2 regions of the Bacillus sp. PK3-037 genome follow, and region 1 is predicted to be linked to the other one. Evidence: a T-box and tRNA genes for the amino acid it is inferred to sense, from the RefSeq annotation. Region 1 holds a T-box; the other holds one or more tRNA genes.
The links. The T-box of region 1 lies ahead of thrS (threonine--tRNA ligase). A T-box ahead of a tRNA ligase gene usually reads a tRNA of that ligase, here a tRNA-Thr.
Positions count from the first base shown of each region.

Region 2: it encodes a tRNA-Thr, which carries the amino acid that the T-box ahead of thrS (threonine--tRNA ligase) is inferred to sense. The anticodon was not compared.

Region 1 is NZ_CP096408.1:393,539-396,945, forward strand. It holds gene M1D69_RS02050 (MFS transporter) at 1-642, shown strand, start outside; T-box leader at 695-919, shown strand; T-box leader at 951-1,177, shown strand; T-box leader at 1,210-1,434, shown strand; gene thrS (threonine--tRNA ligase) at 1,487-3,403, shown strand.
Region 2 is NZ_CP096408.1:3,933,167-3,936,573, forward strand. It holds gene rsiW (anti-sigma-W factor RsiW) at 1-403, opposite strand, end outside; gene sigW (RNA polymerase sigma factor SigW) at 417-980, opposite strand; tRNA gene M1D69_RS20165 (tRNA-Gln) at 1,210-1,281, opposite strand; tRNA gene M1D69_RS20170 (tRNA-Tyr) at 1,286-1,370, opposite strand; tRNA gene M1D69_RS20175 (tRNA-Thr) at 1,390-1,462, opposite strand; tRNA gene M1D69_RS20180 (tRNA-Val) at 1,467-1,542, opposite strand; tRNA gene M1D69_RS20185 (tRNA-Glu) at 1,546-1,620, opposite strand; gene M1D69_RS20190 (2-thiouracil desulfurase family protein) at 1,802-2,257, shown strand; gene M1D69_RS20195 (GNAT family N-acetyltransferase) at 2,269-2,751, shown strand; gene murQ (N-acetylmuramic acid 6-phosphate etherase) at 2,858-3,407, shown strand, end outside.

The DNA.
Region 1 (3,407 bases):
ATTTTTTCGGCAACATCTATTCTTCCTGCGTCATTATATAAAAACGGACGTTTCTCGGCAGCGCAGTTCGTTGGGTTTTTACTGAATTTTGCTCTTTTCGGCGGTATGTTTATGCTGAGTCTATTTTTGCAGGAAGCAAGAGGCGCAAGTTCCTTTTTAGCGGGCGTCGAACTATTGCCGATGATGGCTGTCTTTGTGGTAGGAAATCTGCTGTTTGCCCGGCTGGCGAACCGTTTTGAAGCGGGGCTTCTTATGTTTGTTTCAATGGCTGTCAGCTGCATCATGGCATTGCTGTTATTTGTCATGGTTTCTCCGGATTTGCCTTACTGGCAGCTTGCGGTTCTGACTTCTGTCATGAATCTTGGTGTCGGCATTACGGTTCCTGCCATGACGGCTGTGATGATGAAGACAGCGGGACAGGAGCATGCCAATATCGCAGGAGCAGCTTTAAATGCCAACCGGCAAATCGGGGCATTGGTTGGCGTAGCGGTTTCCGGAGTGGTCATTCATCTGTCCGCCACTTGGTACGCCGGAGCTGGGTTTACGTTTTTGATGATGGGCGCGGCATACAGTCTTGCCGCATTCTTTGTGTGGCGGTTTCTGACTTTTCATAAAGAAACGTCCGCTTCTGCATCATCTTAAAATCGTCCATTGTTTTTTCAAGAAACATATAGTAAGATATATGAAATTATTCAAACAGGCACTGATAAGGACACGAGATGCTTTTTACGGTTTCCAGAGAGGGAAGGATCAGCTGAAACCTTCCTAACGCAGAGAAAGCAGCTTACCGCCTTTGAGCCGTATCGGGGAAATTAAGTATCTGATACCGTCATGCTGCGTTACAGCACCGAGCCGACGAACATGTATGTTTGTTGGGAATTTGGGTGGAACCACGAATTTTAACACATTCGTCCCTTGCGAGGGATGGATGTGTTTTTTTATATGAGTCAATAAATGCGATGAAAAGGACATGAATGATATTTACGGTTTTCAGAGAGGGAAGGAAAGGTGCGAGCTTCCCAGCTTAGGAATATCATTTACCGCCTTGGAGCAGCGTTGGGGAACAATCAGTATCCAATGCCGTTTATGCTGCGTTACAGCACCGAGCCGATGAACATGAAAGTTCGTTGGGAACTTGGGTGGAACCACGGGTTAATCACACACACTCGTCCCTTATAGAGGGACGGGTGTGTCTTTTTATATACATATAGAAATGCGATGAAAAGGACATGAATGATATTTACGGTTTTCAGAGAGGGAAGGAAAGGTGCGAGCTTCCCAGCTTAGGAATATCATTTACCGCCTTGGAGCAGCATTGGGGAACAATCAGTATCCAATGCCGTTTATGCTGCGTTACAGCACCGAGCCGATGAACATGAAAGTTCGTTGGGAACTTGGGTGGAACCACGGGTTAATCACACACTCGTCCCTTACAGAGGGACGGGTGTGTTTTTTTATATACCACAATGAATAAGGAGTGTTTGAAATGAGTAAACATGTAAGTATTCAGCTTCCGGACGGACAGGTAAAGGAATATCCGAAAGGCACTACAGTCAAAGAGGCGGCTGCGTCCATCAGCTCCAGTTTGGAAAAGAAAGCAGCAGCGGGACAGGTTAATGGCCGGCTCGTTGATGTCAGCTTCAAGCTGGAGGAAGATGCTGAGCTTTCAATTATCACACTGGATTCTCCAGAAGGCTTGCAGGTGCTTCGCCATACATCAGCGCATGTGCTGGCTCAGGCAGTGAAACGGCTGTACGGCGAAGCGTCCTTGGGAATAGGGCCTGTCATTGAAGACGGATTTTATTATGATATGAAGCTTGATCGGAGTCTGACTTCCGGAGATTTAGAGGCCATCGAAAAAGAGATGAAGCATATTATAAACGAAAATATGGATATCAAGCGAATAGAGGTTTCTTACGAGGAGGCTGAAGCGCTTTTTGCAGAAAAAGGCGAGCCGTTTAAGCTGGAAATTTTGAAAGACATTCCGCGCGGGGAAAGCATGACGCTGTATCAGCAGGGAGAATTTGTTGACCTGTGCCGCGGGTCGCATCTTCCTTCAACAGGAATGATCAAGGCGTTCAAATTAACACGGGTGTCGGGTGCTTATTGGCGAGGAGACAGCCAAAATGAAGTCCTTCAGCGGGTGTACGGTGTTTCGTTTCAAAAGAAAAAAGATTTGGATGCGCACCTGCATATGCTGGAAGAAGCAGCGAAACGGGATCACCGCAAGCTGGGAAAACAATTAGAGCTGTTTATGTTCTCGGAAGAAGCCCCGGGAATGCCGTTTTATTTGCCAAAAGGGCAGATTGTCCGCAATGAGCTGGAACGCTTTTCGCGTGAGCTGCAAACAAATGCCGGCTACGCTGAAGTCCGTACGCCGTTTATGATGAATCAGCGGTTATGGGAGCAGTCGGGGCACTGGGACCATTATCGCGACAATATGTATTTTTCGGAAGTAGATCATACTGCATTTGCAATGAAGCCGATGAATTGTCCCGGCCATATGCTCATCTTTAAAAACAGCCTGTATTCTTACCGGGATCTGCCGATTCGTATGGCGGAGTTCGGCCAGGTGCACCGCCATGAATACAGCGGTGCTCTGAACGGAATGCTCCGCGTCCAGACGTTCTGCCAGGATGACGCGCATATCTTTGTTCGGGAGGATCAAATCGAGAGTGAAATCAAAGAAGCCATTCGGCTGATTGACGAGGTATACCGCACATTCGGTTTCGAGTATACGGTTGAGCTTTCCACTCGTCCGGAGGATTCATCAGGTGAAGACAGCGTGTGGGAAATGTCTGAAAACGCCTTGAAACACGTCCTTGAGGATCTGGATCTTCCTTATGAAGTAAACGCAGGGGATGGAGCGTTTTACGGAGCGAAAATCGATTTTCATATTAAAGACGCTCTGAAGCGGAGCCACCAATGCGCCACAATCCAGCTTGATTTTCAAATGCCGGAAAAATTTGATTTAACATATATTAATGAGCACAATGAAAAGGTTCGTCCCGTCGTCATTCACAGAGCGGTATTCGGCTCAATTGACCGTTTCTTCGGCATTCTGATCGAGCATTTTGGCGGAGCTTTTCCAGTCTGGCTTGCGCCGGTGCAGGTCCAAATTATACCGGTTTCTCACGTTCATATGGACTACTGCGAAAAGGTGCAGTCTGAGCTAAAGCGGCTCGGGATAAGAGTCAATATTGATGAACGCAATGAAAAGCTTGGCTACAAAATCAGAGAATCACAAATGCAGAAAATCCCGTACATGCTGGTGCTAGGGGATCAGGAAGTGAATGAAAAGGCCGTAAACGTCCGTCAATTCGGACATCAGAAGAGTGAACAAGTTCCTTTTCAGGTATTTAAAGAGAATATTGTCAAACAGGTGAAAAATCGAAGCATGTAGGAGA
Region 2 (3,407 bases), 590 kb from region 1:
CACCTTCTGGCACGATCACAGTGTTGTTTTGCACGACCAGATTCGGCTGCTTCGACACGCTGAAGTTGTGGTCATTGTGCCAGCTGTTTAACAATCCGCCGCCCATCAAAATGATGAATACCGCAGCAGCCGCGATAACCGGATGGGATCTGAACCATCTTTTCACAGAAGCTCTTTTCTTCTCCTTAGGCAATTTTGCCATGACGTTAGCGGTAAAATCGGCGGGGGCTTCGACATGCGATGTGCTCCGGACGAGCGCAATGGATTTTTCCATCTCATAAAAATGCTTTCTGCATTCCTCGCATGCCTCCAGATGTTCTTTTAATACTTGTTCATCTTTCGGAAGGATATCTCCATCAAGATGCATATGCATAAGCTGCACAATTTGTTCAGGACAGCTCATTTCATCACCCCACTTAAAGATCCCTTAATTGTTTTCTAAGAGCCTCTCTGCCTCTGTGAATCCGCGTTTTTACAGTCCCCACAGGAATGTTCAGAATCTCGCCGATTTCAATTAATGAGAGTTCATCAATATACTTTAATACAATGACAGTTCTGTATTTGTCAGGAAGCTTTAATATTTTCCGCTGAATCGTGTGTGAAAGCTCCAGCGATACGACTGCATCTTCAGGCAACACTCCATCTGCGGCGATTTGGGAATACATCGTCAAGCCTTCTGTACCCGCCACTTCTGCATCGAGGTAATAATCCGGCTTCTTTTTGCGAATGCGGTCAATGGTCAAGTTGGTCGCAATTCGATAAAGCCAAGTTGAAAATTTCCGGTTGATATCAAAACTGTCGATATTGACGTACGCTCTGATGAAAGCCTCTTGTGCGATATCTTCCGCCTCATGCACATTGCCAAGCATACGGTAGCAAAGCTGATAAATTTTATCCTTGTAAATATCTACGATGTCCGCAAATGCATTTTGATCGCCTTTTTTGACTTGCTTAATTCTCTTTTTAATCATCATTTCCATATTTATCTAACCTCTGCCTTCACCGGTCTGTATGTATACGAGCTTCGTTTCTAAAGGTTTCAATTTTTTTATAAAATAAGTTTAACAAATTTTTGGCAGGGTGTAGATGGCAATTTGTGAATAAACTACCTTAACATATTTTTAAAATTATTATACAGACTGAACAGTTAGAAATTGGAATGATTTTTCAAAAAGAAAAAAGACACCTTTTGATCAAAGGTGTCTGTGACTGGGCTAGCTGGATTCGAACCAACGCATGACGGAGTCAAAGTCCGTTGCCTTACCGCTTGGCTATAGCCCAATGATGGTGGAGGGGGGCAGATTCGAACTGCCGAACCCTGAGGGAGCGGATTTACAGTCCGCCGCGTTTAGCCACTTCGCTACCCCTCCATATTTTTAAGAAAAACAGTGCCGGCAAGAGGACTTGAACCCCCAACCTACTGATTACAAGTCAGTTGCTCTACCAATTGAGCTACACCGGCAAGATGGTGGAGGATGACGGGCTCGAACCGCCGACCCTCTGCTTGTAAGGCAGATGCTCTCCCAGCTGAGCTAATCCTCCAAATGGTGACCCGTACGGGATTCGAACCCGTGTTACCGCCGTGAAAGGGCGGTGTCTTAACCGCTTGACCAACGGGCCGTTTGTGTTCTCGTCGAGCTGACAAAAGTTATTATATACAGGTTACCCCCCTTTTGTAAAGAGGAAATTTAAATTTTTTATTTTCAAACTTTTTTACCCCTTTTTTAACTGAAAAAGCCTCCTACCATTTATCATTTATTTTAAGATAGATATAGATCGAATTAAGAGAGGAGATACCAATATGATACTAGTCAGCTCTTGCCTCGGCGGTATTGAATGCAGATACAACGGTTCGCATGCCGCATCAGAGAAAATCCGAAAACTGATTGAAGAAAAACAAGCAGTGATGGCTTGCCCTGAGCTTCTCGGCGGGTTCTCCACTCCCCGGGAACCAGCAGAAATCATCGGAGGCACTGGTGAGGATGTTCTTAATGGAGCCGCGAAAATCATAACGTCTTCAGGAGAAGATGTAACAGATTTATATATGAAGGGCGCGGCCCAAACATTGGCCTATGCAAAAGAAATCAACGCCTCTGCCGTCATATTGAAAGAAAACAGCCCATCATGCGGAAGCAATTTCATCTATAATGGCTCATTTTCAGGCAAAAAAATCGCTGGAAACGGAGTAACCGCCGCGCTATTAAAACAAGCAGGGTACCGTGTAATTTCTGAAAACCAGTTAGACGACATATTATAAGGAGGCTCATCATGACGCAAGATATCTCTTTATCCTTCTATAAGCCTGAGCATTTGCCGGAGCTTCACGCATTTACTTTACACAATGATGACAAACGCTTTACCGCTCTCCCAAAAGAGGTGCTGACCCAGGCCCTAAGCATTCAGGAGCGCTATCCGGTTGTCATCTTAAAAGGTGATCTGCCAATAGGCTTTTTCATTCTGCATACGTCAAAAGAAACCATTGCTCCCTATTCCAACAATCCATTTGCTTTATTGCTCAGTTCCTTATCATTAAACTCTGCCCACCACGGACAAGGCTATGCGAAAAAAGCCATGCTTCAGCTTCCCTCTTTTGTTAAAGGGTATTTCCCATGGTGCGATGAAATCATTTTAGCCGTCAATCACCTGAACACCCGTGCAAAGCAGCTATATATGAAAACAGGATTTCTTGATAAAGGGCGCCGAAAAATCGGGCCGCTTGGCGAACAGCTGATACTTCATTATTTCCTATAGCCTCTTTTGAAATAAAGTTTCAAAAATTAAAAATGATAGTTGAAATATCATGACAGAAATGAATATACTGAATATTAAGATATATTTTTACACAGGGGGCTTCCTCATGTCAGAACAATTGAATCTTCACAGCCTTACCACGGAATCACGCAATAGCCAAACATCGGAAATACACAAAGCAAACACCCTCGATATCTTAAAAATGATTAACAATGAAGATATCAAAGTCGCTGCCGCCGTTCAGCGTGTCCTTCCCGATATAGAAGCAGCCGTCGAATGCGCGTATGAATCCTTTCAAAATGGCGGACGGCTCATTTACGCAGGTGCAGGCACTAGCGGCCGACTCGGTGTGATGGACGCAGTTGAATGTCCTCCGACCTACAGCGTCAGTCCTGATCAGGTAATCGGATTAATGGCAGGCGGTCCCAACGCATTTTTGCAGGCGGCTGAGGGAATTGAAGATCATGAAGAAGCAGGTGCCGAGGATTTACGATCCATCCATCTCACCTCAGCCGATACAGTGATCGCGATTGCAGCAAGCGGCCGTACGCCTTATGCAGCGGGTGCGCTGAAATACGCCCGCAAAATCGGAGCAAACACCGTCTCCCTTACCTGTAACAGTCAATCTGCCATCAGCAAACACGCTGATCACAGCA